3 regions of the Butyricicoccus sp. AM27-36 genome follow, and region 2 is predicted to be linked to each of the others. Evidence: predicted binding sites of a transcription regulator. Region 2 holds the regulator's gene; each other region holds the start of a gene.
The links. Region 2 encodes Rex, which represses fermentation and respiration genes when NADH is low (regulators of the CRP and FNR family bind a similar motif). Its sites were predicted from a motif close to ATTGTTAANNNNTTAACAAT; they were not measured.

Region 1: the regulator Rex is predicted to act here: its motif matches at 6,634-6,653, upstream of DW724_RS04590 (phosphoglycerate kinase).
Region 3: the regulator Rex is predicted to act here: its motif matches at 6,150-6,169, upstream of gap (type I glyceraldehyde-3-phosphate dehydrogenase).

What each region holds. Positions count from the first base shown of each region.
Region 1 is NZ_QUJR01000002.1:191,970-202,106, forward strand. Features, by position in the region: gene DW724_RS04550 (DHH family phosphoesterase) at 1-558, shown strand, start outside; gene truB (tRNA pseudouridine(55) synthase TruB) at 545-1,462, shown strand; gene ribF (riboflavin biosynthesis protein RibF) at 1,615-2,523, shown strand; gene DW724_RS04565 (hypothetical protein) at 2,654-3,175, shown strand; gene DW724_RS04570 (RNA polymerase sigma factor) at 3,586-4,152, shown strand; gene DW724_RS04575 (hypothetical protein) at 4,073-5,005, shown strand; gene trmL (tRNA (uridine(34)/cytosine(34)/5-carboxymethylaminomethyluridine(34)-2'-O)-methyltransferase TrmL) at 5,181-5,666, shown strand; gene DW724_RS04585 (DegV family protein) at 5,678-6,556, shown strand; gene DW724_RS04590 (phosphoglycerate kinase) at 6,781-7,971, shown strand; gene tpiA (triose-phosphate isomerase) at 8,084-8,854, shown strand; gene gpmI (2,3-bisphosphoglycerate-independent phosphoglycerate mutase) at 8,971-10,137, shown strand, end outside.
Region 2 is NZ_QUJR01000010.1:123,360-133,496, forward strand. Features, by position in the region: gene DW724_RS13190 (SulP family inorganic anion transporter) at 1-1,421, opposite strand, end outside; gene DW724_RS13195 (GreA/GreB family elongation factor) at 1,729-2,226, shown strand; gene DW724_RS13200 (hypothetical protein) at 2,485-2,724, opposite strand; gene DW724_RS13205 (hypothetical protein) at 2,738-3,103, opposite strand; gene DW724_RS13210 (hypothetical protein) at 3,116-3,382, opposite strand; gene DW724_RS13215 (metallophosphoesterase family protein) at 3,555-4,061, shown strand; gene DW724_RS13220 (type III pantothenate kinase) at 4,088-4,933, shown strand; gene DW724_RS13225 (aconitate hydratase) at 5,256-7,178, shown strand; gene DW724_RS13230 (isocitrate/isopropylmalate family dehydrogenase) at 7,285-8,442, shown strand; gene DW724_RS13235 (redox-sensing transcriptional repressor Rex) at 8,481-9,134, shown strand; gene metA (homoserine O-acetyltransferase MetA) at 9,215-10,129, opposite strand.
Region 3 is NZ_QUJR01000009.1:104,899-115,035, forward strand. Features, by position in the region: gene nagA (N-acetylglucosamine-6-phosphate deacetylase) at 1-78, shown strand, start outside; gene DW724_RS12290 (flavin reductase family protein) at 470-1,048, opposite strand; gene DW724_RS12295 (AfsR/SARP family transcriptional regulator) at 1,105-2,295, opposite strand; gene DW724_RS12305 (zinc-ribbon domain-containing protein) at 2,825-3,628, opposite strand; gene DW724_RS12310 (sulfite exporter TauE/SafE family protein) at 3,668-4,444, opposite strand; gene DW724_RS12315 (MarR family winged helix-turn-helix transcriptional regulator) at 4,446-4,880, opposite strand; gene gap (type I glyceraldehyde-3-phosphate dehydrogenase) at 5,031-6,059, opposite strand; gene DW724_RS12325 (sensor histidine kinase) at 6,452-7,531, shown strand; gene DW724_RS12330 (hypothetical protein) at 7,582-7,899, opposite strand; gene DW724_RS12335 (S-layer homology domain-containing protein) at 8,064-8,855, opposite strand; gene DW724_RS12340 (iron-containing alcohol dehydrogenase) at 9,546-10,137, opposite strand, start outside.

The DNA.
Region 1 (10,137 bases), on a different contig from region 2:
ACGGCGCTCGGTGTTAAGTTCACGGCCGACATTGCAGAGTGCATTTATATCGGTGTTTCGACCGATACGGGCTGCTTTAAGTTCTCGAATACGACCGCGCATTCGCATGCGGTAGCGGCGGCCTGCCTGACTGCCGGTATCGACGGCGGTGAGATCAACCGCGTGCTGTTTGAGACCAAATCGCGTCCGCGGTTTGAGATGGAGCGCATTGTATTTGATACGATGGAGTTCCACGAGAACGGTGCGATTGCGGTTGCCGTGCTCTGGCGCAGGGATATCGACCATGCAGGCGCGGATATGGACGATCTGGACTCGATTGCATCGCTCACGCGCCAGATTGAGGGCGTACAGATCGGCATCACGCTGACCGAGAAGCCGGACGGTACGGTTCGCGTTTCCGTCCGCACCACCAAGGAGATGGACGCGGCTGCTATCTGCAAGAAGGTCGGCGGCGGCGGTCATGTCCGTGCGGCAGGTGCAAGCTTCACCTGCGGCATGGCGGAGGCCAAGGCTGCTATGCTGAAGGCGGCAGAGGAGCAGTTTCATGCAGCAAAGTGACCTGAACGGCATTCTGCTGATGAACAAGCCGCAGGGCTTTACCTCACATGACGTGGTAGCCAAGCTGCGCGGTATTCTGCACACGCGCAGGATCGGTCACGGCGGCACACTGGACCCGATGGCGACCGGTGTTCTGCCGGTATTTGTCGGCGGTGCGACCAAGGCGGCAGATTTTGCCGCGGCGCAGGATAAGGAATACGTTGCCGGGTTTACGCTCGGCTACTGCACAGATACGCAGGATGTCACCGGCGAAATGCTCCAGACCAGCGAACGCTACGCTGCGGAATACGCAGTAAAGCAGGTGGTGCGGCGCTTTATCGGTCCGCAGCAGCAGGTGCCGCCCATGTACTCGGCGGTCAAGGTGAACGGCCAGAAGCTGTACGACCTCGCCCGCAAGGGCAGGGAAGTGGAGCGTCCGGCGCGCGATATCATTGTGCACGAAATGGAGCTGCTCGACTTCGATGAGAATGCCCAGAAGGGCACGCTGCGGTGTAAGGTCAGCAAGGGCACCTACGTCCGCACACTGGTCAATGACCTTGGCGAAAAGCTGGGTACGCTGGCCGTGCTGCACAGTCTGGAGCGCACCCGTTCGGGCGCGTATGAACTGGCGCAGTGCCATACCTTTGCCGAGTGTGAGCAGGCGATGGCAGAGGGTACCATGCAGCAGCTTCTGCTGCCGACCGACAGCCTGTTTACCGATAGACCCGCCGTTTCGCTCACCGACGAGGGCGCGGAGCGCATTGCGAGAGGTGCAGTTGTGTTTCCGCGCCAGACCGACAGTCTGCCGGAGACCGCAGATACCATCTGCCGTGTGTACCATCAGGACAGGTTCCTTATGCTCGGTCAGGTGAGAGAGCTGGATAAGGGCGGTTTAGGTCTGTTTGTATACAAAAACTTCCGATAAGTTTTTGTATACAAACAGAAATGGAGAATTGAAAATGGAAAATGGATAATGAGGGTATCGCGCCTTGCGCGATGATTTAATAAGCGCAAAGCGCCGCATTCATTCTCAATTCTCAATTTTCAATTATCAATTTTTTTCAGGGGGATTCCCTTATGATAGAAGTTACAAAGCCGCGTGCCATCGCGCTCGGCTACTTTGACGGCGTGCATCTGGGCCATCGGGCGCTCATGCAGCGTGCGGTCGAGCGGGCCAAGCAAATCGGCGGCACGAGTGCGGTTTTTACGTTTGATGTGCATCCGGATTCGGTCGTTATGGGCCGTCAGGTGCCGCTGCTGACCGCAAATGCATATCGCACCGAGGAGATCAAAAAGCTCGGCGGTGTGGACGAGGTTATTTTCGGCCACTTTGACCATGAAATGCAGCACATGGACTGGCGCGACTTTATCCACAAGCTGCTCATCGGCCGCTTTAACGCGGGCTGGATCATCTCGGGGCGCAATAACCGTTTCGGCTATAAGGGGCAGGGCAACGCAGAAGGCATGGCTATCGAGTGTGAAAAGGCCGGCATCGGCTATGACTGCATTGAGGATGTCAAGATTGGCGGCATTGTGGTGTCCTCCACCTATATTCGTCAGCTGATTTCGCAGGGCGATATGGAAGGTGCGGCTAAGTTTCTCGGTCATCCGTATACGGTTTCCGGCATTGTGGAGCACGGACGGCGTGTGGGAACCAGCGTTCTGCAGGTGCCGACGGTCAATCTGCGTCTGCCGACCGAAATGGCGCTGCCGCCGTACGGTGTGTACGCAACCCGCGTTCTGGTGGACGGACAGAGCTATATCGCAGCGACCAATATCGGTGTAAAGCCGACATTTTTAGACGGCGGTGCACCGACCATCGAGCCGCATCTGCTCGACTTTGCGGGCGATCTGTACGGCAAGATGATCCATGTGGAGCTGCATAAGTTCCTGCGTCCGGAAATGCAGTTTGAATCGGTGGAGGCGCTCAAGACCGCCATCGAGGAAAATGTGCAGCAGACCAGAGAATTTTTCAAAGAGAAATAAGAAAAGGCGGTATCGCTGCATAGCGATACCGCCTTTCTGTATCTCAGGGAACAATTTGGTTGACAATCAAGGGATCGTTCGGTATCATCAAGGTACAAGAATAAGGATAGAGAATCGGGAGGGAGACAATATGAAGAAATCGGTCAAATGTGCAGTGACAGCGGCGCTGCTCCTTCTGCTTTGTGCGGTTGGGATCTATGGCATATTCTTTGCACCACGGAAGATCGGCTGTGCAGTCGATGATTCGTTTTCGTGGAAGGCGTACAGCTATACGCCGGTGACGAGCAAAACGATTTATAACTATGCGTTCCCGTCCGAAGAAATTACACTTTCTGCGGAAAATCGGGAGACGATCGTGCAGCTGCTTGCAGACAGTAAGGGCAAGCGGCGCTTTCCGGGCAGATGGACACCGTACGGCACGAATATCAGGATTCCGTGCGTCGTTGCAGTGCAAATAGACAGCGCGGAAGCAGATTATATGCTCTTTCTGTGCAGGAATGATTCGGAAGAGTTGCTGCTGCTGAAAACAGAACTACATGGCAAGGACAGATGGTATACGCTGGAGAGTCCGGCGCTTGCGGCGGCTCTGAATACCCTGTATCCGTATGATACCACAGGCAGCACGGTAACGCATACTGTCGGAACAAACTAAAAAAGCTGCGGTTAAACCGCAGCTTTTTTGCCGCAAGGCAGAAAAAAGCCGCCTGATGAATCAGACGGCGATTTTCCCTCAAAGAGCAGGTAAAGAGTAAAGAAAGAAAAAAGAAAAAAAGAGAGCAAATGAAATATAAAAACCAATGTGGTTGTTGGTTATTGTCGATTTGTTGTGTTCCTTAGAACAATTATTATTATAGTCGTTTTAGATAAAAATGCAATAGATTTTTTGTTTAATGTTCCAGAGAAAATGCGAAAGTTTTTGTGCATATATCACAAGAATAACCTCTGTAAATTGTAGGTAAACACAAAGCAAAGGGAAAATAAGCCGAAATCTCAAAAAATCCGGCGGCAGCGGGAACGATTTGCCGCTGCAAAACGTGTTGGTGGTGAAAGGAGGAGAGAGCAATGCAGACAAAACTCAGGTCGGACGCATTTCTGCAGCAGGCGATGGTCACCTGCGGCGACGCGGTCTATCGCCTAGCTTTGTGCAGACTGAACAGCCGCGCGGACGCAGAGGACGTCTATCAGGAAGTCTTTCTCCGGCTGCTGCGGGACGACACCGATTTCCGCGACACCGAGCATCTGAAAGCATGGCTGCTGCGCGTAACGCTCAGCCGATGCGCCGATCTTCGCCGGTCGGCGTGGTTTAAGCGCACCGCACCGATGGAAGCTGCCGCGGATGCTGCCGCTCCGGAACCGGAAAGCAGCAGCGAGCTGTGGCAGGCGGTACACGCACTGCCGGACGATCAGCGAATCGCGGTGTGGCTGCACTATGTGGAGGGCTACCGCACAGAGGAGATCGCGGAAATGGTCGGCTGCCGTCCGGCAACGGTACGCACGCGGCTGCATCGCGCAAGAAAGCAATTAAAGCTGGATTTGGAGGGATCTTACGATGAAGAACAACTGGAACGAACTGAAGGACATCAAGGCTCCGCAGGAGCTCAAGGAGCGCACGCTGGCAGCAGCTCGTGAAGCGCGTAAGCTGACGAACGAACCGCTGCATGCGGTGCCGCGCCATCCGTGGGGAATGGCAAAGCGCCTTCTGGCGGCAGCCTGCGCGTTCGGTATTGTGCTGGGCGGTACGGCGGTTTATCGCACGCATAATGGCACCGCGCAGACCGGCAGTGCAGTCGTAGCGGATGCCATCAGTCACACATTCGGCTTTGCAGCCTATGCTGCCGATACCGGCGAGCTGCGTCAGCCGAAGGACAGCAAGATCGTGTTCGATACCGGCAGCGGCGCAGACGATCCGGAAAAGGGTTTCTACTCCGGCTGTCTGTTCAAAGTCACCGGTGAGAATATCAAAACCATATCCGCGACCATTGACAAGGGCGCGGTCTACCGCACGAAAACCGTCAAGGATACATCAGCCGACCGTGACGAGTGGGTGCGCTCGATGCATCAGGGCACGAACCCCGAACTCGACGGTGCCGACACCGTGATGGTCTGGGGAAACGGTCCGGAGGAGGGCGCAGAGCAGATGTACGCCGACCTGTGCTGGAAGCTGGACAACGGCTTCACCGATGCGTACGACCCGGACGCCAGCTACGGTCTGTGGCTGTCGAGCATGCCGGAAACCACGGACGATGATCTGCAGGATTCGTGGCACGCGGCCGTGGACGGCTTTGAGGGCGCAAAGCTGACCGTTACCATCACCTTTACTGACGGCTCGGAGCAGACCCGCTCGATGACGCTGCACACCGGCAAGTTGGGCGTGGAATACAAGGACGATACGTCCGGTCCGAGCCTTACCGGCGAAGTGCTGACCGATGAGCAGGCCGCAGCGGAAGGCTATATCTATGGCGTCTATGCGGATATTGAGTAATTGAAGATATGTGCCGTTCGTCCAAAATCATCAAAAATTAGTATAGTGCATGAAAATTTCCTCTGAATCTTGTGTTCAGAGGAAACTTTTTTGCGGAAAAATGGGAATATACCTTGAAAAATACGGTGTTATCGCATAAAATAGAAGAAGTTTAGTTCGTAAATGAGGCGAAAGTATGCTCAACATTGTTTTGGTCGAGCCGGAGATTCCGCAGAACACCGGCAACATTGCCCGCACCTGTGCGGCGACAGGCTGTGTGCTGCATCTGGTCGAGCCGCTCGGCTTTGCTATCGATGACAAGCGCATGAAGCGGGCCGGTTTGGATTACTGGCACCTGCTCGATGTGCGTATGTATAAAAATCTGGATGAATTTTTTGAGAAAAATCCGGACGGCCGCTACTTCTATGCGACAACAAAGGCGCCGCACGCCTATCATGAGGTGGAATACCGCGACGGCGACTACCTGATGTTCGGCAAAGAGACCCGCGGTCTGCCGGAAGCGCTGCTCATCGAGCACCCGGAACGCTGCGTTCGCATTCCCATGAGAGAGGGCGCGCGCAGCCTTAATCTGTCTAACTCGGTCGCTGTTATCGTGTTTGAGGCACTGCGGCAGACCGGCTTTGAAAATCTGAGACTTGCGGGACCGTTCCCACAGGCATAAAGGAGTAAAGAATGGAAAAGATTCATATTTTGACCGATTCCTCATCGGATATTCCGCACGATCTGGTAGAGGCGCACGGCATTGAGATCGTTCCGATCATGCTGACGCATGAGGGACGCAGCTTCCGCGAATATTACGACATCACATCCGAGGACTACTGCAGGCTGCTCGAGACCAGCAGCGAGATTCCCGGCACGGCCATGACTACGCCGACCGTATTCCTCGAGTCCTACAACCGTGCATTTGAGCGCGGCTGCACGCATCTGCTGGCAGTGCTCATCAACGGCGGCGGCTCGGGTACCTATCAGGCGGCGTGCCTTGCAAAATCCATGTTCGAGGAGGAGCAGGGCGAGGGAAAAATGACCATCGAGGTCATCGACTCCAAGACCTACACCTATATTTACGGACACATTGTTGTCAAGGCTGCCGAAATGCGCGAGCAGGGCGAGAGCTTTGACGCGATCGTCAGCGTGGTAAAGAGCCGTCTTAACCGCGTGGAAGCCTACCTCGGCGTGTACAGCCTCAAGTTCCTCAAGAAGTCCGGCCGTATTTCGGGCGGCGCGGCTTTCGTGGGTGAGGCGCTCGGTCTCAAGCCCATCAGCCATGTGTATGACGGTGCGGTAAAGGTGTGTGACAAGGTGCGCGGTGAGAAGGCACTCGTTGCCGGAATGAGCAAAAAAGTCTCCGCCCGTGTGGTGCAGCCGGATAAGCAGACGGCTATCCTGCTCTACGGCGACGTACCCGCCGAGCGTCTGGATGAAATGGAAAAGCGTCTGCGTACCGAAATTGGATTCCACGATGTGGAACGCGTAGTGATCGGTCCCTCGGTTCTGACAAATACTGGTCCGCTGGCGATGGCTGTAGCGTATTATGGAACGCCGCGGGATTGATGCAAAAATTGTGAATGTTGTTTAATATTTCGCAACTTTTTGGCGAAAAACGCAAAAATCCTCTAAAAGCGAGTTGGAATGTGATGATTTTCACAATTTTGCTTGCGAATGACACGAATTACGAGTATAATTCTGTATTGGAAACGGAATTATTGTAGTAATAACAACCGTGCTTTTGTTCCTTATCGTAACTTTATAATACATCTTAAAGGAGAGGGATATTTATGCAGTATAACAAGAAGAGCGTTGAGGATATCGACGTATCCGGCAAGAAGGTAATTGCCCGCTGCGATTTTAACGTACCGCAGGACGAGAACGGCAACATCACCGACGACAAGCGCATCCGTGCTTCGCTGGAGACCATCAACTACCTGCTGGATCACAACGCTGCTGTAATCCTGTGCTCGCACCTCGGCCGTCCGAAGGGCGAAGTAAACATGAAGTATTCGCTGGCTCCGGTCGCTAAGCGCCTGAGCGAGCTGCTTGGCAAGGAAGTCAAGCTGGCAAAGGACGTTGTAGGCGAGGATGCTAAGAAGCTGGCCGCTGAGGTTAAGCCGGGCGAGGTCGTTCTGCTTGAGAATGTTCGCTTTGAAAAGGGCGAGACCAAGAACGACGCTGCGCTGGCAAAGGCTATGGCTGACATGGCTGACATTTACGTCAACGACGCATTCGGCACCGCACACCGTGCACACGCTTCCACCGCAGGCATCGCAGATTACCTGCCGGCTGTATGCGGTTTCCTGATCAAGAAGGAAATCTCTATCATGGGCAAGGCCCTGAGCGATCCGGCTCGTCCGTTCGTTGCAATCCTGGGCGGCGCTAAGGTTTCCGACAAGATCGGCGTTATCGAAAACCTGATCGACAAGTGCGACACCATCATCATCGGCGGCGGCATGGCCTACACCTTCTCCAAGGCAAAGGGCGGTGAGATCGGCACCTCTCTCTGCGAGGAAGACAAGATCGAGCTGGCACTCGGCCTGCTCAAGAAGGCTGCTGACAAGGGCGTTAAGCTGCTCCTGCCGGTTGACACCGTTTGTGCAGATCACTTCGGCGCGGACGCTGCTCCGGTCGTATACGAGGCTGGCAAGATCCCGGCTGACATGATGGGCATGGACATCGGCCCGAAGACCGTAGAGCTGTTCTCCGAGGCTGTCAAGGACGCAGGCACTGTTGTTTGGAACGGTCCGATGGGCGTATTCGAGTTTGACACCTTTGCAGTCGGCACCAAGGCTGTTGCCAAGGCAATCGCTGAGAGCAAGGCTGTTTCCATCATCGGCGGCGGCGACTCCGCAGCTGCTGTTGAGAAGCTGGGCTTTGCTGACAAGATGACCCACATCTCCACCGGCGGCGGCGCTTCTCTGGAGTTCCTCGAGGGTCTGGAGCTGCCGGGCATCGCATGCCTGCAGGACAAGTAAGTCTATTAGGAACGCTTTATATCGGAGCGCGTTCTGTTGAGCGCTCCGTATAAATACATAAAGATTTAAGACGGAAATGTCCGTCCGAATGTTTGAAAGGGGTAAAACCAACATGAATCGCAGATATCGTAAGACCATTATCGCCGGCAACTGGAAGATGAACAAGACTCCGGCAGAGGCAAAGGCTCTGATCGAAGAGATGAAGCCGCTCCTGTCCAAGACCAAGTGGTGCGAGATGGTTCTTTGCGTACCGTTTACCGATATTCAGGCTGCTGTAAAGGCTGCTAAGGGCTCCAAGATTGCAATCGGCGCTGAGAACATGCACTTCGAGAAGTCCGGCGCTTTCACCGGCGAGATCTCCGCTGACATGCTCAAGGAGCTGGGCGTTAAGTACGTTATCATCGGCCACTCTGAGCGCCGTCAGTACTTCAACGAGACCGACGAGGCTTGCGGCAAGAAGGTTCAGGTCGCTCTCGAGAACGGTCTGCGCCCGATCCTGTGCGTAGGCGAGTCTCTGACCGAGCGCGAGCAGGACGTTACCATGGAAGTTATCCGCAAGCAGATCAAGATCGCTCTGCAGAACGTAGCTGTTGAGGACATCAAGAAGGTCGTTATCGCTTACGAGCCGATCTGGGCAATCGGTACCGGCAAGACCGCTACCGCAGAGCAGGCTAACGAGGTTTGCTCCGCTATCCGTGACTGCCTGCGCGAGAAGTATGGCGCACGCGCTGCACGCGGCATCACCATCCAGTACGGCGGTTCTATGAACGCGAAGAACGCTTCCGAGCTGCTGGCTCAGCCGGACGTTGACGGCGGCCTGATCGGCGGTGCCTCCCTGAAGAGCGCTGACTTCGCTACCATCGTAGAAGCAGCTAACCAGTAAGATAAGGATACGGGAAAGGGAAACGCTCCCTCACCGTTTTGCGGAGGGGGACATGGTGCATATCGTGTCCCCTTTTATTCTCTTATCGTTCGCTTCTGTAAAGGAGTTTTATCAGTATGAAAAAAACCACTATGCCGGGCATGCCGGAGGTAGAGGTAGTCGAGATCAAGACTTCCGCACCGGTTAATGTTCTGGCAGATCCGGCTCCTGCAAAAAAGCCGGCGGCAAAGCGTACTCGCAAGACCGCTGCTAAGACTGCCGAGGAGAAAAAGCCGGCAGCAAAGCGCGGCCGCAAGCCCAAGGCAGCCACCGCTGCTGCCAAGAAGGCAGAGGGCCCGAAGAAGCCGACCGCTCTGATCATCATGGACGGCTTCGGCCACCGCGAGGAGACCAAGGGCAACGCCATCGAGGCTGCTAAAAAGCCGAATCTCGATAAGATTTTCGCAGAGAACCCGCTCACCTATATCGGCGCATCCGGTCTGGACGTTGGTCTGCCGGACGGCCAGATGGGCAACTCCGAGGTTGGCCACACCAACATCGGTGCAGGCCGCATTGTATATCAGGAGCTGACCCGCATCACCAAGGCCATCCAGGACGGCGATTTCTTCGAGAATCCGGCTCTGATGAGCGCTATCAACCAGTGCAAGTGGTTCGATTCCACCCTGCACATTTTCGGTCTGCTGTCTGACGGCGGTGTGCATTCCCACATTGACCACATGTTCGCGCTGCTCGAGCTGGCACGCCGCAATGGTCTGCGCAAGGTTTGCTTCCACTGCTTTATGGACGGCCGTGACACGCCGCCGCAGTCCGGTATTGAGTATATCGACCGCCTGCAGGCCAAGATCGACGCTGTCGAGGTCGGCTGCATCGCAACCGTATCCGGCCGTTACTACGCAATGGATCGTGATAACCGCTGGGATCGCGTACAGAAGGCGTACAACGCTATCGCACTCGGCGAAGGCGAGCACGCAGCTACCGCACACGAGGCTATGGAGCAGTCCTACGTAAACGGCGTAACCGACGAGTTCGTTGTTCCGGTTATCGTTACCGAGGGCGCGACCGTCAAGGATGACGACGCGATCATCTTCGCAAACTTCCGTCCCGACCGTGCGCGTGAGATCACCCGTGCATTCGTTGATCCGGAGTTCACCGGCTTTGAGCGCGTACAGCCTAAGATTCACTACGTCTGCATGACGCAGTACGATGCTACTATTCCGGGCGTGGAAATCGCCTTCAAGCCGCAGAGCCTGAAGAACACGTTCGGCGAATATATCTCCGATCTG
Region 2 (10,137 bases):
ATGGACAGCAGCAGCGTATCACAGGTGCCGACACGCTCGGTCAGCTGCTCGATGGTATCGATGTTGGCGAAGATCAGCGGACCGGTGATGTAAGAGACCATTGCGTTGCGGTAACGTTCACTCAGCGCCTCGTCGTTGTTCTTGATACGGGACATGTCAACACGCTCGTAGTTGATCTGCAGCTTGGACAGACGGGCAACCATCAGGATCAGACCGAGACCGACGCCGACTACGATCGCAACCGTCAGATCGAATACGATGGTGCAGATCATGGTGACGATAAATTTCGCCATGGCACCCTTGAAACGGTGGCTGAACATGTACTTGATGGCGTGCCACTCGTTCATGCGCCATGCAGTGACCATCAGCACGCCTGCCAGACCGGCCAGCGGCACATTCTGAATGACCGGCGCGAGCAGAAACATCATGATCAGCAGACCGACCGCATGGAAGATGCCGGTCAGACGGGTCTGCGCACCCGAGCGAACCGCTACCGAGGTACGCGCCAGAGCGGCAGTCGCCGGAATGCCGCCGAACATCGGCAGCACCATGTTGCCGACGCCCTGTGCGAACAGCTCCTGATCGTTGTTGAGCTTGACGCCGGTCGCGCGGCCGGCAGACGCACCGCACAGCAGGCTTTCGAGCATGTTCAGCACCGCGATGGAGAATGCCGGCGCCAGCAGAGCAGGAACCGTGTTCCAGTCAATCTGTGCCGGAGACAGACGATCCGGCAGCATGAGCGTTTTCGGAATCTCGCCGACGGTTGCTATATCGAGCTTCAGAATCATCGTTGCCGCAGTTGCGATGATAATGCCGATAAGCGAGGCCGGTACGACCGCGTTCCACTTTTTCGGGAAGAACACCATCAGAAGAACGACAAAAAGCGCAATCAGTGTGGTAGCAATATCCGGATGAAAGCCGAGATCCTTATACGAGATGATCTTCGCAATCGCACTGGCCCCTTCCGAGTGCGTGCCGAAGAAGTTGTCGATCTGACCCATCGCGATGATGACCGCAATACCCGAGGTAAAACCGGTGATAACCGGCGCGGGTACGAAGGCGGTCAGGTTGCCGAGATGCAGCACAGCCGCAAGGATGAGCAGCGCACCGGCGAGAAAGGTTGCCACGAACATGCCCTGCATGCCGTAGGTTGCGATCAGCGAGCCGAGAATGGCTGCCATCGCACCGGTCGGACCGGAAATCTGATAATAGCCGCCGGTCAGCGCCGAGATGATAAGACCGGCAACAATCGCCGTAACCAGGCCGCAGGCCGCTGTTGCACCGGCCGATACGCCGAACGCCAGTGCCAGAGGCAGCGCCACTGCCGCAACGGTCAGACCAGCCATCAGGTCCTTGGCCAGCTTCTGCCCGTTATAGCCCTTGAATTCCTGCTGAAGCTGCCGCAAAAATGCAGTTCCCATGATGTTTTTATTCCCCTTTTTGTGATTCTCCCTTACACAGCAAAAAAGCAGGGCGGCCAACGGAAAACGTCGGCACCCTGCTTTGTGGTGTACAGGTGTATAGCAACAGTATATCATATAGAAAACGATACAGCAAATCAAAATGGCAGAAAAATAGAAAATTGTGCAAAATGTTGAACATTCTGCGCGGTTATCATGCGAATTTAACCATGCGGAAATTTGACGGGAGGACAGGCGTTGCAAAATTCCGTCAAACAGCATATAATCTAAGGCATGAGCATGGAAGCATGAAAGGAAATGAAAAGCTATGCATGACGATCTGACCGCACAGGACATTGAAATGATGCAGAAGGAACTGGACCACCGCAAGCTGGAGCTGATGCCCGAGCTGATCGAGGAGGTCAAGCGCACACGCGCGTTCGGTGACCTGAGTGAAAATTTTGAATACAAAGCCGCCAAGCAGGCGCAGAACCGCAACCGCAGCCGCATCCGCTATCTGGAGCGCATGATTAAATCCGCGCATGTGATTGAGGATAAGGCAGGCGCGGATGAGGTCGGTCTGTTCGATAAGGTGGAACTGCTGTTTGAGGACGATGATGACACGGATACCATTCAGGTGGTAACGACCGTGCGGTGTGATCCGCTGAACGGCAGAATCAGCTGCAAGGCACCGCTCGGTAAGGCGGTGCTCGGCAAAAAGGTCGGAGACCGGGTGGATGTCACCACCGAGGAGGGCGACAGCTATACTGTTGTGATCAAGTCCATCACCAAGGAGAAGGATGATGGCTCGGGACCTATTTTGTAATTGGAAAATGGAGAATGGAAAATGAATGTGCGCGCCGAAGGCGCGGATTTAGGCAATACCGCATAATGGAACAAGAGCGGTTTGCGAATAAATTCTGCGTACTGATGAGGCGCGGTTTCTTGCAATACTTGCCGTATTGCAAGAAATCTCGGCAGCGCGGACAGAGCCGCGCAAGGATAGCGCTCATTCTCAATTATTGCACGCGAATGCAATAAAAAACTGCTGCACATCAACCGTGCGGCAGTTTTTTTCATGTACTCACAGCCCAAACAGGAGCAGGGCGGCGGTGAGCAGAAATTGTTCCCAATCCACCACGCCGTCATCGTCCATCAGCAGGAACCACACGATGAGCAGGGCGATCATAGTATCCATGTCCAGCCGGACACCCTGCAGACGCTCATTCAGCGTGCGTCCGAGACCGGAAAAGGTGCTGCTCTGCGGCGGTTCGTTTGTTTCCGGTGCGGTCTGCTCTGCGGCAGCAAGATAGCGGTTATACATGGGTCAGCACCTCCTATAAGGCTCGCGGCGCGGTATCGTCTGCAGAGCGGTTCACCTGTCCGAGTGCCGCGCGCGCCATCCGCGCCATGCTGACCAGACGGAGGGCACGGTCGAACTGGCCGGAGACCTCCTCGGCAACGAACGGCTTGAGCGCACCGAGCAGTGCACGTTTTTCCGGTTTTACGGCATTCTGCCCGCTCTGCGCGATCGCGCCGATGACCGGAAGCGCCTTCTGCATCATTTCGGAGGCCGGATCGTAGGTGCTCTGCGGCTCTGCCTGTGCGGACGGCTGACCGCCGAGCAGGTCGGACACGGTTTTCATCGCGTTCTGCAGTGTCTCCGGGTCGTTCAGCAGCGAGGAAAGCATATCATTTTCCATCCAAACGCCTCCTTATTTGCCGAAAATGTGCCGAAGCTGAGCGGCAAGCCGCGCACCCTCGGGTGTCTGCATGAGTTTTTGCGCTGCCTGTGCTGCGCTGCGCATGTCACCTCTTTGCGCGGCTTTTGCGGCCTGTTCCAGCTCAGCGGCATGCTGTGCGGACAGCTGCTCGACCGCACGCCTGCCGTCTGCGGTGCCGAGCGCACCGGAAAGCCGTTCGAGCGCCGCGTCTCCACCGGCCTGTGCCGCAAGTCTGCGGAGCAGTTCGTTCTGATTCATTCGCGTCCCGTCCTCTCTCATAAGAAGTTGTTTCATGACAGTATATGCCGCCGGGGGGAGAAGTGTGTGCACAGGGAAATAAATTGTGGCTGATCGCAAGAAAATTACTTTACATCGCGGGATACTCGGTGTAAAATACAGCTATATGTGCGGCGCAGAGAGAGGGAACAACATGAAAGTGCTGATATTTGCAGATTCCCACGGCTATAACATGGCAATGGCCTTTGCGGTAGACAGGGAAGAACCGGATGCGGTCATTCACTTAGGCGATCATGCCGAGGATGCTCGCGAGATCGAGCGCGTGTTCCCGGCCATGCCGATCTACCGCGTGCGGGGCAACAACGATTTTGATCCCGATGTGCCGCTGAATGCGGTTGTGACACCGGGCGGCGTGCGGATTTATATCACGCACGGCCACCGTGAGCGTGTCGGCATGCTGTCGAGCGGCATTGTGCCGCAGCGGGCTTACGAGGAGCACTGCGCGCTTGCTTTTTTCGGGCATACGCACCGCATGATGCTCGAGCGGGAGAACGGACTCTGGGTGTGCAATCCGGGCAGCATCAGCCTGCCGCGCGGCGGCCCGGCCAGCTATGCTCGGCTGACTGTCGAGAACGGACGGACTACGCTGCTCGAGCTAGTCGATGAGGACGGCAGTCTGCTGCGAAAAGAGAGTCTGTAAGAGAAATAGAAAATTAGGAGAACATTATGCTTTTAGCAATCGACGTAGGCAACACCAACATGGTGTTCGGTTTATATGACGGAGACAAGCTGCGCGGCTCGTTCCGCATTTCCACCAATTCCGAGCGCACCTCGGATGAGCTGGGCATGTTGATCGCGCAGTATTATCACTTTCACGATATCGCCTGTGCGGATACGACTGCGGTCGTTATCGCGTCCGTAGTGCCGCCGGTGATGTACACGCTCATTAACGCCATCCGCAAGTATCTGTTCGTGCAGCCGGTCATTGCAGGCCGCGATGCGGATATCGGCATTGAAAATTGCTATGCCAACCCGCGCGAGGTCGGCGCGGACCGACTGGTCAACGCGGTTTCTGCGGTTCGCAAGTACGGCAAGCCGCTCATCATCGTGGATATCGGCACGGCAACCACCTTTGATGCCATCGACGAGAACGGCGCATATCAGGGCGGCGCGATTTTCCCGGGTCTGAAGGTGGCGATGGAAGCGCTGTTCCTCAAGGCCTCCAAGCTGCCGCGCGTGGACATTGAGCGGCCGGAGAATGCCATCGGCAAGACCACTGTGCAGTCCATGCAGTCCGGTGCGGTGCGCGGCTATGTCGGCGCGCTGACCGGCATCATCACGGATATCCAGAAAGAACTGGGCGGCAAGGCAAGAGTAGTCGCTACCGGCGGCATGGGCCGCATGATGGCGGAATACTGCGACCTCATCGACGATGTGGACCCAAACCTGACGCTCGAGGGTCTGCGTCTCATCTACGAGAACAACCGCGAAGCGTTTGAAAACCGCAAGCTGGATATGACCAGCAGCGTCATCGAAGTGACCGAGGAAGGTACATGGCAGGAGAACAAGTGAGTTGAACTGCTGCGAAACCGCTTTTTCGACAAATACAAGTGACTTTCTGCCGAAAACAGTAATTCTGCTGAAAAAACGCAGAAAAAGGCTTTAACTTTTTCAAATCACTGCGGTGAAAAGTGCTTTGCAAAACCGATAGAATGTTGTAAAATAGAAGTGGTTTCGTGTATGCGAACACCACTTCTATTTTTGTTTTTTGGGGCACGGTGCAAGCTGCACCGTGGAGAAGGCTGTGGAAGCCGCAACCACCCATTCTGACGAGAATGGGGCGCGAAAGCGAAAGACTTTCGCGTCGGGACATAAAGGAGCGAAGGAAACACACATGGGTATGACAATCGCGCAGAAGATTTTGAAAGCGCACTTGGTAGACGGCGAAATGGCACTGGGTCAGGAGATCGGCCTTAAGATCGATCAGACGCTGACGCAGGATGCCACCGGCACGATGGCTTATCTCCAGTTTGAGGCGATGGGCGTCGATCAGGTCAAGACCGAGCGTTCGGTCGCTTACATTGACCACAATACCCTGCAGTCCGGCTTCGAGAATGCGGACGACCACAAATATATCGGTTCTGTCGCTAAGAAGCACGGTATCTACTACTCGAAGGCAGGCAACGGCATCTGCCATCAGGTGCATCTGGAGCGCTTCGGCGCACCGGGCAAGACCCTGATCGGCTCGGACAGCCATACGCCGACCGGCGGCGGCATCGGCATGCTGGCGTTCGGTGCCGGCGGTCTGGACGTTGCAGTCGCTATGGGCGGCGGGGCGTACTACATTCCGATGCCGAAGATGGTCCGCGTCAATCTGACCGGCAAGCTGTCTCCGTGGGTATCTGCGAAGGACGTTATTCTGGACGTACTGCGCCAGATGACCGTCAAGGGCGGCGTCGGCAAGATCGTAGAGTACGCAGGCGAGGGCGTAAAGACCCTGTCCGTACCGGAGCGCGCCACCATCACCAATATGGGCGCTGAGCTGGGTGCTACCACCTCGATCTTCCCGTCCGACGAGGCAACCAAGAAGTTCCTCGAAGCACAGGGCCGCGGCGACGTATGGGTACCGCTGTCCTCCGACCCGGACGCAGAGTATGACGAGGAGTACACCGTAGACCTGTCCGCGCTCGAGCCGCTGGCAGCTATGCCGCACATGCCGGATAACGTCAAAAAGGTATCCGAGATCGGCGAGATCAAGGTAAACCAGTGCTGCATCGGTTCGTGCACCAACTCGTCTTACTACGACATGATGAAGGTTGCTTCCATCCTCAAGGGCAAGACCGTAAGCCCGGAGGTTTCTCTGACCATCAGCCCCGGCTCCAAGCAGGTATTCAATATGCTGGCGCAGAACGGCGCTCTGGCAGATATCATCTCTGCAGGCGCTCGTATCCTCGAATGCGCCTGCGGTCCCTGCATCGGCATGGGCCAGTCGCCAGAGTCCGGCGGCGTATCGCTGCGTACCTTTAACCGCAACTTTGAGGGCCGTTCCGGCACCCAGGATGCACAGATCTTCCTCGTATCGCCGGAGGTTGCAGCAGCGTCTGCACTGACCGGTGTGCTGACCGATCCGCGTACCCTCGGCGAGATGCCGCAGATCGAAATGCCTGAGCATTTCACCATCAACGACAACATGATCGTAAAGCCGGCCGAGAATCCGGCTGAGGTTGAGGTCGTTCGCGGCCCGAACATCAAGCCCTTCCCGCTGGGCAAGGCGCTCGAGGCATCCTACACCGGCAAGGTTGTTCTCAAGACTGAGGACAACATCACCACCGACCACATCCTGCCGGCCGGCGCAAAGCTGCTGCCGTACCGCTCGAACGTGCCGTACTACTCCAACTACTGCTTTATCAACGTCGATCCGGAGTTCCCGTCCCGCTGCAAGGAGCAGGGCGGCGGCGTGATTGTCGGCGGCGCAAACTACGGTCAGGGCTCGTCCCGTGAGCATGCAGCGCTCGTTCCGCTGTATCTGGGCGTAAAGGCCGTACTGTGCAAGTCCTTCGCACGAATTCACAAGGCAAATCTGGTCAACTCCGGTATCATCCCGCTGACCTTTGCCGATCCGGCGGACTACGATGCAATCAATCTGCTGGATGAAATCTCTCTGCCGAACGTGCTCGAGGAAGTGAAAAACGGCAAGCAGGTCACCGTTGTTTGCGGCGGCAAGACCTTCAAGGCCGACTGTGAGGTTTCCGAGCGCCAGCGTCACGCACTGCTTGCAGGCGGCACGCTGCTGTACGCACGTCAGCAGAGCAAGTAAGTCAAGACGTTATGCCGACCGGAGAGCCAGGCGGGTTCTCCGGTCGGACTTGACAGCCATATTTTCTTTTGTTAAAATAATATCAATGGTGTAGGAGGACAAAACCATGTCTATCGACCAGTCTGTTCTGGATAAATTTGAGGCAGTTGTAGAGAGCCAGCGCAAGCGTATCATGGATATGAAGGCGCAGGACGATTTTATTGATTACTCCAAGCTGGACAAGCTGATCATCGGCGTGTGCGGCGGCGACGGCATCGGTCCGATGATCACCGGCATGGCCCAGCACGCGCTGGAGGTTCTGCTGGCGGACAAGGTAAAGGCCGGTAAGGTAGAGTTCCGCGTGATCGACGGTCTGACCATCGAGCGCCGTGCCGAGCTCGGCTGTGCTATCCCGCCCGACGTTATGGAAGAGCTGAAGAAGTGCCACGTTATCCTGAAGGGCCCCACCACGACCCCGCGCAAGGGCGATCCGTGGCCGAACGTAGAGTCCGCAAACGTTGCAATGCGCAAGGCTCTCGACCTGTTTGCCAACGTGCGCCCGGTAAAGGTGCCGGAGCTGGGTATCGACTGGACGTTCTACCGCGAGAACACCGAGGGCGGCTACGCTGTCGGCTCTCAGGGCGTACAGATTGATGACGATCTGTTCATCGACTTTACCGTAGCTACCTCGCAGGGCTGCGAGCGTATCGCTCGTCTGGCCTTCGACTATGCACGCAAGACCGGCAAGAACCGCGTTTCCTGCGTCACCAAGGCGAATATCATCAAAACCACCGACGGCAAGTTCCTCGATACCTGCCAGAAGGTAGCCAAGGAGTATCCGGAAGTACAGTTTGATGACTGGTACATCGACATCATGACCGCAAAGCTGCTCGACGACAAGCGCCGCCGCGACTTTAAGGTCGTTGTACTGCCGAACCTGTACGGCGACATCATCACCGACGAGGCCGCTGAGATTCAGGGCGGTGTCGGTACGGCAGGCTCTGCCAATATCGGCAAGCGCTATGCGATGTTCGAGGCAATTCATGGCTCTGCGCCGCGTATGGTACAGGAAGGCCGCGCAAAGTACGCGGATCCGTCCTCCGTACTGCGTGCAGCCGTTATGCTGCTTGAGCACATCGGTGAAATCGAACTGGCAAAGAAGCTCGACCGCGCACTTGATATCTGCATGGTAGAGGAGCGCAAGGTTGTTGTTACCGGTCGTGATACCGGTGCAACTGCGCAGGAATTTACCGACTATGTGCTGGATACCATCGCTAAGCTGTAATTTACACGAGAATAGAATTTGAGAGAGGGAGAGGTTCTGTGGAACGCAAGCAAGAGGTTTCCAAAGCGGTAATTCAGCGATTGCCTCGCTATTATCGGAATATTTGTGAGCTGAAGGCTGAAGGGGAGCAGCGTATCTCCTCCAAAGCACTGGCAGAGCGCATGGGACTGACCGCTTCGCAGATTCGTCAGGACTTTAACTGCTTCGGCGGCTTTGGTCAGCAGGGCTACGGCTATAATATCGACAAACTGCAGGAGGAGCTGGGTGCGATCATGGGTCTGCGGACCGGCCGCACGGCGATTCTGCTGGGTGCCGGCAACCTCGGTCGTGCACTGCTTAATAACTTTAACTTTTCTGCCAGCGGCTTTGAGCTGCTGTGTGCGTTTGACGCAAATCCGCAGCTCATCGGTCAGCGCTTTGGCGGCCATGAGGTACGCAGCGCGGATACGCTTGCGGAGTTTATTGAGCGCAACAAGCCGGATGTGGCGGTGCTCACCATTCCGCGCGGAGATGCTCCGCGTATCGCACACGGTCTGGTAGAGCGCGGTATCCGCGGTCTGTGGAATTTCACCGGCGAGGACCTTCATTTGGAGGGACTGGGCGTTCCGGTCGAAAACGTGCATCTGTCGGACAGCCTGATGACACTGTGCCATCTGGTCGGCATGGCGGACGAAGCACGAGAAGAAGAATGACAAAAAGGGAGTGCCAGAGCGGGCGCTCCCTTTTCTGTGCGTCAAAAAAGCCGTTCTCCGGTCGGAGAGCGGCTTTTTGCTTACATTTTGTCCAGATAATACGGCGTGGTCTGGTAAACATAGTAGTTGACCCAGTTCGTGTAAAACAGGTTGGCATGTGCCTTCCAGGTCACCAGTACGTCCTCGTTGGGATCATCGTTGCGGAAGTAATGACGCGGCAACTCCGGGTTCATGCCTTTAGCCAGATCACGCTCATACTCCTTTTTGAGCGTGTCGGCGTCGTACTCGCCGTGGCCCAGCACAAAGATCTGACGGCCGTTCATTGCCTCTACGATGTGCACACCGGCTTCGTGCGACTCCGCGAGAATGGTCAGACGATCGTTTTTGCGGATGTCGGCGGCACGCACCTCGGTGTGGCGCGAGTGCGGTGCGCAGAAGATATCATCAAAGCCGCGCAGCAGCGGCTCCTTCGGCAGCAGAACATGGTGCTTGAAAATACCGGACATTTTTTCGGGCAGCATGTACTTCGGAATACCGTAGTGATAATACAGACCGGCCTGCGCCCCCCAGCAGATGTGCAGCGTGGAATGAACGTGCGTTTTAGTCCAGTCCATGATCTCGGTCAGTTCCTTCCAGTATTCGACTTCCTCAAACGGCATGGTCTCTACCGGCGCACCGGTGATGATAAAACCGTCATATTTCTGGTCGCGGATATCGTCGAACGTCTTGTAGAAGGTGAGAAGATGATCCTCCGGCGTATTTTTGGAATGGTACGTTTCGGTCTGGATCAGATCGACCTCGATCTGGATCGGCGTGTTGGATAAACAGCGCAGGATCTGGGTTTCGGTAATGATTTTCAATGGCATCAGGTTGAGCAAACCGATGCGAAGAGGACGAATGTCCTGTGTCGCGGCACGGTGTTCGGTCATAACGAAAATGTTTTCGCTTTCCAATACGGCGCGTGCCGGCAGACTGTCGGCTATCTTGATAGGCAAGCCGACAC
Region 3 (10,137 bases), on a different contig from region 2:
AAGCTGGCCAATGTGCTCCTGCTGGATGAGGAGCTGAACATTCACACGATTCTGCTGCGCGGCAGAATGCTGGGCTGACAGCAATTTGATAAAGAAATGAAATGAAAAGAAACCGGCATCGGAAGATGCCGGTTTTGCGTTGTTTTGGGTTGCATGGTGCGGAAAACTGGAAGTTATGGCTTTAACTTTTTCCAAATAATCAGCTTTAGGATAATACATACGACCACCACAACGACCACCATGGCACCATCCAACAGTAACTCTGTGTACCACGGTGCAGACTGCATGACATATAAATTTGGATAAGTTTTAAAGTGCCAGAACTTATAAATTCCGTACCCAATAAAAACTCCTATGAATGAACCAATAACGATGTTTAAAAAACGATTCAATTTTCTCAGCAAGGCAGTGCACCCCTTTCCAAATTCTGATTTGATATTTCAGCCAATAGTATGCAGTTGAAAACGCCTTACTTCTTCCTCTTTTTCTTCTTCTGCACGCTGTATCCGAACTTGCCGAGATACTTGCCAAGCGCAAAATACTCGCCGTGGGAGTACATGATAAGGTTGGCATCATTGATATGGAACCGGTTGTTTTCGTCCAGATATGTATCATCAACCGTCACGCCGACCACCTCGGCGATGAACATGGTATGGCTGCCGAGTGCGCGGCTCTCGGTGACGCGGCAGGCGATGTTGACCGGACTTTCCGCGATAGCGGGTGCGCTGACATGCTCGACCGGCATGGGCGTCAGACCGGTTTTCGCAAATTTGTCTACATCACGGCCGCTGACAACGCCGCAGTAGTCGCACGCGCGCGCCAGCTTTTCGGTGGTGAGATTGATGACAAATTCACCGGTTTTCTCGATAATATCGTAAGAATACCGTGACGGACGGACCGAGATCGACACCATCGGCGGGTTGGTGCAGATCGTACCGGCCCACGCCACCGTGATGATGTTGGGACGGTGCGCTTCATCGGCAACGCTGACCATCACCGCCGGAACGGGATTGAGCATATTGCCAGGCTTCCAGCTTTGTTTACCCATGTTTATCTCCTTTATTGTGCGCGGGATAGACGGCACGCAGTTTTTTGAAGGTCTGATTACGTCAGCGGCTGCACCGTATAGCGGAGCCGCGCAGGCGAGTGCGGATACCGACGGTAAAACGCGCTTACCAGTCGGTCGGCAACCATGCGGCTGTTTTCGTAATTCGCCTGCGGCAGCAGGATGATATACTGCGAAATGCTGCATCGAGCAATCACATCGCCGCGGCGCAGATTGTTCTGGACAAGCACTTGCAGATTGTTCATTGCGGGGTCCAGACTGCGGCGTGCAAGCATTTCGCCGTCCTTGCCGGAGACCGACAGCAGGCAGATATTCGCTGAATGGCCGTTTCGCGCGATCGAACGGACTTCGGAACGGTACAGAATCTTGAAAAAGTCGTATTCGCATACCATGGCGCCGCCGTGCGGCGCAGGCTCCGCAAGCTGAGAGCAAACCTCGTCCATGGTCAGTGTGCGGTCGTTTACGGTGCGTGTTGCCTGACGATACAGTGTGCGCAGCGTCTCGGACGGCATAACGCCGAAATGCGCAAACAGCAGCTCGCTCATTTCCTCGTAGACCGACATAGTGCCCTTCATATCGCCGGTGCGGAGCAGACCACGCATGAGGTGCTCATACAGGTCCTCTTGATACGGCTCAATATGAATCGCCTGATGGCACAGCGCAACGGCTTCGGCGGTGCGTTCCTGCTTTTCAAGCAGTTCGATCGCCCCGGCTGCCGTACGGGTGTACAGGCTGTGATAGTAGGCCACGATTGGAATGGTCCAGATTTCATCGGTCATGCGAGGAAGCGGATCGCCGGTATACAGCGCCAGTGCAGCCTGATACTCTGCCAGACGGACATCGTCATCTCCGGCGGCTTCGGCGGCATGAAAATGCGCCTCGAAGTCCTCAACATCGAGAGAAAGCGGTATAACGTTGTTCCAGAAGTATCGTCCTGCTTTGCGGCGGATGAGCAGGCGGCCAAGTCCCGGCTGCAGTTTATCCAGCGCGGTACGAATGCGGTGAAAGATTGATTTGAGCGCATTTCCGGGATCCGCGCTTTTCTCGCCGTTGCTCCAGTATAGATGGATCAGCTCCTCCTGAGCGAACGAGCGGCCGTGGTTATACAGCATATAGGCCAACAGTGACCATACCCGGCGGGAACGGTCGTCGCTGTCGGAAATGGTGCGGTCGCCGTATCGAAGGGTAAACTGCCCGAGCATCTGCACTTGTAATGTAGGTCCGTTCATCTTTGCTCCCCACCTTTGTATGATGTGTTCGCAGATTGACGCGCATGACCGATTACGAAGTCATACGGCATATATTAAAAATATACCACGAAACCGGCAAAAATGCAAACCGGAGAACAGGGAACAGAGGAGTTCCTGCAGGTGCAGCCGCAGATTTGAGGGAGAACTGCCGTTGAGAAGAGAGCGCATAAAATAACATAGTATATGGATTGATTCTGAGGAAAATGCGAAAATGCAGCATGATTTACACTAAAAAGAACGCACGTTCTTTATTGTATGTTCAATTCACTCTGTACGGATAGGAGCAAGGGCAGGGTAGCAGGCTTGCAGACAATACGCTCTGCTTGGACGCCGACCGGAACAATATGGACAGCCATCCCCGCGAATCCGCTTGCTGATGGAACTCTGTCAGACATGTCCCTTCTCGCATTGCCACTCATGGCCTTTTCACATTTCCACCCAAATTTCTTATTGGATTGCCCTGCTATCTCACTGGGCAAAGCGGCAAATTCTTTGTGGGGTGTCAGATTCAAATAAGCGCAGGCTCCGGCGGCCTCACCAAGCCGCATCGCGTCCCAGTTCTCGGATGACAGATGGGGCATCTGCTGTTTCGGGAATTGGTGCGGGAACAGATGGCTGCTTTCCAAACATGTCCTTCCGAACAGATCCAGTATACTTTCTTTTCAGAGCCGGGCACTACATCATAAGGTGTCAGAGGGGAATTTAACGCAGAATGCCACTCCGCGGCAATTTCCGGCCGGAGCACTGCCAGGAAGTTTTTCTCATACGCCTGAAGATTGGCACAGAACGGACAGTTGGAACGGCGCTTGGTCCTGTTAGCGATCGTGGCTCGATACTCCTGCTGACATTTTGGACAGTGCCACCAAACTTTTCGAGGCGAACCGCTGAATACAGTATCAGGCTTGTCGGCGTTGCGGGTGCTCCACTCCAACGCGATTGCAGGATATTCTACCGCCAGAGTGCGTTTCTTTCGCTCATGAAAATACATTTGATTAATTGCATATTGATCCCGTCGGTGATGAAAATCAAGCGGCTGTAAATCAAGATAGCAAAATACAGAGGCGATCATTTGGTCAAGATGCCTATCCTGCTCATCAAACCGATACAGAATTTTCGTCTTCTGCAATACAACCGGCTCAGCCAGCTCCCGGCTGTCACAGATTCGAAGCACCTGATATCCCGCCTCTCGCAGGGCGCGGTCTTTCCGTTCTGCCCTCTCTCTGGCCGCCAGACTGCTGTGATAATAGTACCCATCATGTTCCAGCACCAATTTGTGTTCAGGCAAAAAAATATCCATATTCTCAATTTTCAACTGAAAAACCCCTTTCCGACAGAGCGGAAAGGGGTTTGTTTATGCGATTTTGGAGAATAACATAACAGCAAGGCCGAGCACGACAAGAATCACGCCGGTGGCGCGGTTGAGCGTTTTCGGGCTGGACTTATTGGCGAACACGGCAGCGATGCGTGCCCACACGAGCGTGAAGATCACGCACAGAGCCCAGATCAGCGGGTCAGGCATTCCGCCAATGGTGAAGTGCGAGGCCGCGCCTGTGAGCGCTGTGAACGTCATAATGAACACGCTGGTGCCGACGGCGGTTTTCAGCTCGTAGCCGAGCACCGAGGTCAGGATGAGCAGCATCATCATGCCGCCGCCCGCGCCGATGAAGCCGCAGATAAACCCGATCAGCACGCCGCAGACAATGGACTGCACAGCTCGTTTGCGCGCGGACACGTTCATCATCGCCTCTTTGGTGGTCATGACCGGACGGACGATGAACTTCACGCCGAGCAGGAACGTCATAAACACCGAGAAGCTGCCCATCGTTCGCGAGGGGAGCAGGCTGGCGATATAGCTGCCGACCACGGTGAATACAAGCACGCTGAGCATTATCAGCAGGCCGTTTTTGACATCCAGATTTTTGTTTTTGCCGTAGGTATAGGCCGAAACGGCGCTCGCCAGTACGTCAGACGAGAGCGCGATGCCGACCGCCATATACGGGTCCATGTGCAGAAAGGTGATGAGAATGGGGCTGATAACGGCGGCGGCGCTCATGCCCGCGAAGCCGGTGCCGAGGCCAGCGCCCATGCCGGCGAAAAACGTGACGAGCACGGTGAAAAGCATCGTCATATCAGCGCACCTCCTGCAAGAGCTGGTCGAGATTGCGGTCGATGACACCGACGGCATCGCCAAACGCCTGCCGCTGTTCATCACTCATGCTGGAGAGCAGACGGTCGATGAACTGCGCCTGCAATGCGCGGCCGCGGTCGATGATGGGAAGCGCCTTGTCGGTACATATCAGACGGGTCTTGCGGCGGTCGCCGGGGATGCTCTCGCGGCGCAGATAGCCCTCCTCGACCAGCCGGTTGACGTTGACTGATACGAGGTTCGCCTTGATCCGGCGCAGCTCCACGATGTCGCTGGCGGTGTCATGGCCGGGGTTGTTGGCAAGGAACAGCAGGATGTCAAACGCCGTCTGTGTCAGCTTGAGTTCGCGGCACAGCGGTCGGCACATTGCGCTGTATGCCAGATCGGTCTTGTGCGTAAATTCCATATAGGGATTCATGTATATCACCTGCTTCAAAAATAGATAGTCTAAATTTGAACTAAGTATAGCATGATATGCCTGTGCCGTCAAGCCGGAGAGAAAGAAAAAAGCTCTTGTTCCGAAGAACAAGAGCTTTTTGAAAACATTTTATACGCCAGTGGGCAACAATTACTTGTTGTCAACCTCTGCCATGTGCTCGATGAGCATCAGCAGCTTGTTGGAGTAGCCCCACTCGTTGTCGTACCAGGAAACAACCTTTACGAAGGTATCGGTCAGGTAAACGCCAGCGTTAGCGTCGAAAATGGAGGTGCGCTCGTCGCCCAGGAAGTCAGAAGATACAACAGCATCCTCGGTGTAGCCCAGAACGCCCTTCAGGCCGCCCTCAGACAGCGGCTTCTCGGAAGCAGCCTTCATAGCAGCGCAGATGTCTTCCTTGGTAGCCGGCTTAGCCAGGTTAGCAGTCAGGTCAACAACGGAAACGTCCAGGGTCGGTACACGCATGGAGATACCGGTCAGCTTGCCGTTCAGCTTCGGGTAAACCTTACCTACAGCCTTTGCAGCGCCAGTGGTGGACGGGATGATGTTGCCGCAAGCAGCACGGCCGCCGCGCCAGTCCTTCTTGGACGGGCCGTCAACAACCTTCTGGGTGCCGGTTGCAGAGTGTACGGTGGTCATCAGGCCCTCGGTGATGCCGAATGCCTCGTCCAGTACCTTAGCGATCGGAGCCAGGCAGTTGGTGGTGCAGGATGCGTTGGATACGAAGGTCATATCCTTGGTGTAAGTGTTCTGGTTAACGCCCATTACGAACATCGGGGTGTCGTCCTTGGACGGAGCAGACATGATAACCTTCTTAGCACCGCCGTCGATGTGAGCCTGTGCCTTCTCCTTGGTCAGGAATACGCCGGTAGACTCTACAACGTAGTCAGCGCCAACCTTGCCCCACGGAATGTTCTTCGGGTCCATCTCTGCAAAGAACAGAACCTTCTTGCCATCAACGGTGATGGAGTTGTCATCATACTCGATGGTGCCGTCGTAACGACCGTGCATGGTGTCATACTTGAGCATGTATGCCATGTAGTCCGGAGTCATGAACGGATCGTTTACCGCTACGAACTCGATGTTCGGGTTCTTCAGACCAGCGCGGAAAACCATACGGCCGATACGGCCAAAACCATTGATACCTACTTTGATACCCATTTTACAGTGTTCCTCCTAAATGTTTTGATGAAGTTCTCTGTTGATGTTTTTATTATACACTAAATGCGCAGTTTGCCGCAAGGTGTAATATTTGTGATTTTTTTGTCATTCCGACCGGTATTTTTGTATAATTTTCTTTGCAATGACAGTAGCGGCAGTGGTATAATAAACACATCGTACAAAATATGGGGATTCGGTTTGTATAATCCCCCGATTTTCGGGATGAGAAAAGCACAGCGCGCGCCGTGCTGTTTTTTCACATCCGCGAAGACAGAGATTAGTATGCCAAATACCGCGCAGCATATACCGGACGCAGGAAAACACGATCGAGAATGACAGCAGCTTTCCCACAGTACAAAGGTAAAATTACACGGTGTTTTGGGAGGATAATGATGGAAGACGCATTTTTTTCGCAGCTGGACGGCAACGCAGTCCGCGAGCTGCTGCTGCGCACCGAGCTGCGGCATGCGGCGCTGTTCGCAGTGAGCGATACGCTGCGTATCGAGCGGTGCAGCGACGCGGCACAGCAGCTTTCCGGTCTGCACCCGATGGAGGAGCTGGATCCGTTCCTGAGCGGCAGCACGCGGAATATACTGCTCCGGTGCATAAATACACAGTCTGCCTGCACCGCAGAGGAGGACATCGACGGAACGGTCTACACGGTCGAAATGATCCCACACCGCGGCGGTGCACTGCTGGCGTATCTGCGGCGCGACCGTGCCGCCTATGACGGCAGCCTGCGGGTCATTCAGGACAAAAGCTCGCGTTATCTGGGTGCTTTGATGGCCGAGGCCGAGCAGGTGGAGGATCCTGCACTGGCAGACGGACTGCGGCGGCAGTGCATGCGGCTGTACCGGCTGCTGACGCACTCGGATTTACTGCACGACCCTCTGCTGACCGAGCAGCTTTCTCTGCGGCGCTGCGACCTGTCAGCGCTCTGCCGCGATGCCGTACAGCAGGCTGAGACGCATGCGCCTGCGGGCAGTGCAAAATTCATCGTACAGGTGCCGGAGCACGCAGACGCGCTCATTGACACGAGACTGGTGCGTACGGCAATCTATAACCTGCTGACAAACGCGCTGCGCGTAACACCGGAGGACGGCGAAATCACGGTTTCGCTGACCGATACGCGGGATTTTGTGACGATTGCGGTTGCCGATACCGGTCCGGGACTGGACCCTGCGAAGTTCGATGACCTGCTTTCCGGCTGGCGGCGCACCACCTCGATGGACGATTACCGGGCGCTCGTGCGCGGCGGCACACCGCTTGGTCTTGGCCTGCCGCTCGTCAATCAAATCGCGCAGGCGCACGGCGGACGGCTGCTGCTCACGCAGAGAGAGAGCGGCGGCAGCGTGCTGCACCTGTGTCTGGCGCATTTGCCGCATACGCTCGAGGATGACCTGTTCCGCGCACCGACTATCATCGAGGACGGCTATACCGTCGAAGAAATTGAATTTTCCATCATGGAATGAAATAAAACAGCCTCAGAGGCGCGCAAAAATCACGCTCTGAGGCTGTTCTCTTATGTGTTGTCGGGAGAGGTGTACGAACTGCGGTAGACCTTAATGGACTCCGGCAGCCAATGTCCGTCCACAGGCTTCTGAATCTCGGTGATGGTGTATGCCAAACCGTGGTATTTCGCATATACGATGGAGGTTTCGCTGTTATAAACGGCGATTTTGGTGCCGTCAGGCATGGTTTTCTGCCAGACAGTGAGTTCATCGTCCGGCGTGCTGCTGACAAAAAGCAGGCCGCCGGTCGGCATATAGCTGATGTTCAGACTTGCAGCCAGCACGCACAGCAGCGGAACGATCAGCAGGAATGCAATGCGTTTTTTCATGAGCTGTTACCTCTTTCACGGAAGCGGTCTCTCGGTATCTGCATTATAGCAGATAAACCGTATTTTGATAATTCGCGTTTTGACTGAAAACTGTGACGTGAAATTGACGCCCCAAAGACATAGAAAAACCACCTGTTATCAGTGATAACAGGTGGTTTTGCACATTATTTGATCTGCTGAGACAGGTTGTACAGCACCTGTGCCAGCTCAACCGACTTAATCTGTCCCTTGGGATTGAATGCGCCGTGATTGTCGCCGTTCATCAGCTTGTTGGTCTGACAGAACGCAACGGCATCCTTCGCCCACGGAGCGAGCGAAGAAGCATCGGTAAACGCGGTATTCACACTCGTATTAGTCGAAAACGTAATCTTTCCGGCCTTTTCGAGCAGCGTAATGTAGCGCTGCAGCACTACCGCGAACTCCTGACGGGAGATGGAGTCATAGGGACGCAGGTAGTGCTGGCTGTCGCCGGTCATAATGCCGGATTCAAAGCAGAATGTCATGCCGGGACGATCAGATTCATAAATCTGGTTGTAGTCAGGTGCTTCCTTGATGGCCATGCCCGCATAGGATGCAGTCAGTTCCGGGTCAATGAGCTTTGCGCTGTTGTAAAGCGCTTCGGCAACCGTGCAGCGGTTTTCCGCCGGATTGAACCACGGGAAATATTCTTTACCGTTGATATGACCCGCCGGCAGCATGATGTTGTTCTCAATCACATAGCGGACTGCGGGCGTGAACCACGAGTTCTCCGGCAGCTCGTATTTCTGCTCGAACTCGGCATCGGTCAGGTCCTTGTCGTTCTTGGTGTAAAGGTTGTTTTCCTGCTCATCGGCGGTCTGTGTGGCGGATACGGTGGTATCAACGTTATCCGGAAGGTCGGCAGCGAGCGCGGTGGTGCTCATGGAGAGTGCCACTGCACCGGTGAGGAAAAATGCCATTACCTGTTGAAATTTCATAGAGTGTACCTCCTTGTCTGCGGCAGAGCCGCAAGCTAATAGATGTATGACGTATATCATACTCTGTGACTATTATAGCATGATCTGGCGGCAATACAAGCAGTGTAACACAGATGTAACGCAAACGACACAAAGTCGTCCGAAAGTTCCGCCCGTTGGTTGAAACTTTCTCCCTCCCAAAGTCAAAAAGTCAGCGCTATCCTTGCGTGGCTTCTTGGCCGCGCTGCGCGGTACACGCCCCGACTTTTGCTCTCATTAAATATTTTTAAGGATAGAGGCCTACGGGCTGGCATTTGTAATGCAAATGCTATTTAACATGCGCTATCACACGAAAATGTGTTAGCAACTGCCGTTATCGAAAAAAGAGCGGACCAATCGGTCCGCTCTCAGCTTGTCGAAAAAGCAATATTCGATTTTTATGCTTCGTGCGGCAGCACGCATTCAATCGAATTTGCTTTGCAAATTCATAAATTCCGGGAGCATGGTCCAGACCACCCTCTCTTGCCGCTATGCGGCAATTCACCTTGTGTATCTCGGAATTTATACAAGGGAAGAAAAAATGTGTCCGCAGGACGCGGTTTTTCTTCGAGATTCGCTCGAAAGCGTGGTTTCGAGCGAGAGGCTGTTCGGAAAACAAAGTTTTTCGACAGCCTGAGAGCGGATCAATCGGTCCGCTCTCAGCGTATTCGCTTAAATGCTTTCGGTGATGATGTCCATAATTTCCTCGCGGGACAGCGTGCGCGGATCGACACGGAACAGGGCACCCATGGTGCTTGCTGCGTTGTCAGCAAGTTCGCCTGCGTCTTCCGGCTTTACGCCGTAGTCGGACAGGCGCAGCTTGTCCACGCCGCACGCCTGCTGCAGCTCAGCCAGCGCAGCGAGAAAATCGCCGTCCGCACGTCCGAGTGCGTGTGCAATGGCCTGCAGGCGGTCAGCCGAGGTGTCCTTGAAGCGGCTCCAGTATGCCTTGGACAGCATGATCAGACCCGCGCCGTGCGGCAGATCGGGATGAAACGCGCTCAGCGCATGCTCGATGGCGTGCTCGCCGCTGCAGCTCGACAGCGTTTCGACAAAACCTGCCAGCGTGTTCGCCAGTGCCACATCCGCGCGTGCATCGGCGTTGCTGCCATCCTTAACAGCCGCTGCCAGCGATTTGCCAATCAGCGCAATTGCCTGCAGCGCGAACATGTCGCTCATGGGGCTTGCAGTCTTAGCCAGATAGCCTTCGGCCGCATGGAAGAATGCGTCAAAGCCTTGGTATGCCGTCAGATGCGGCGGAACT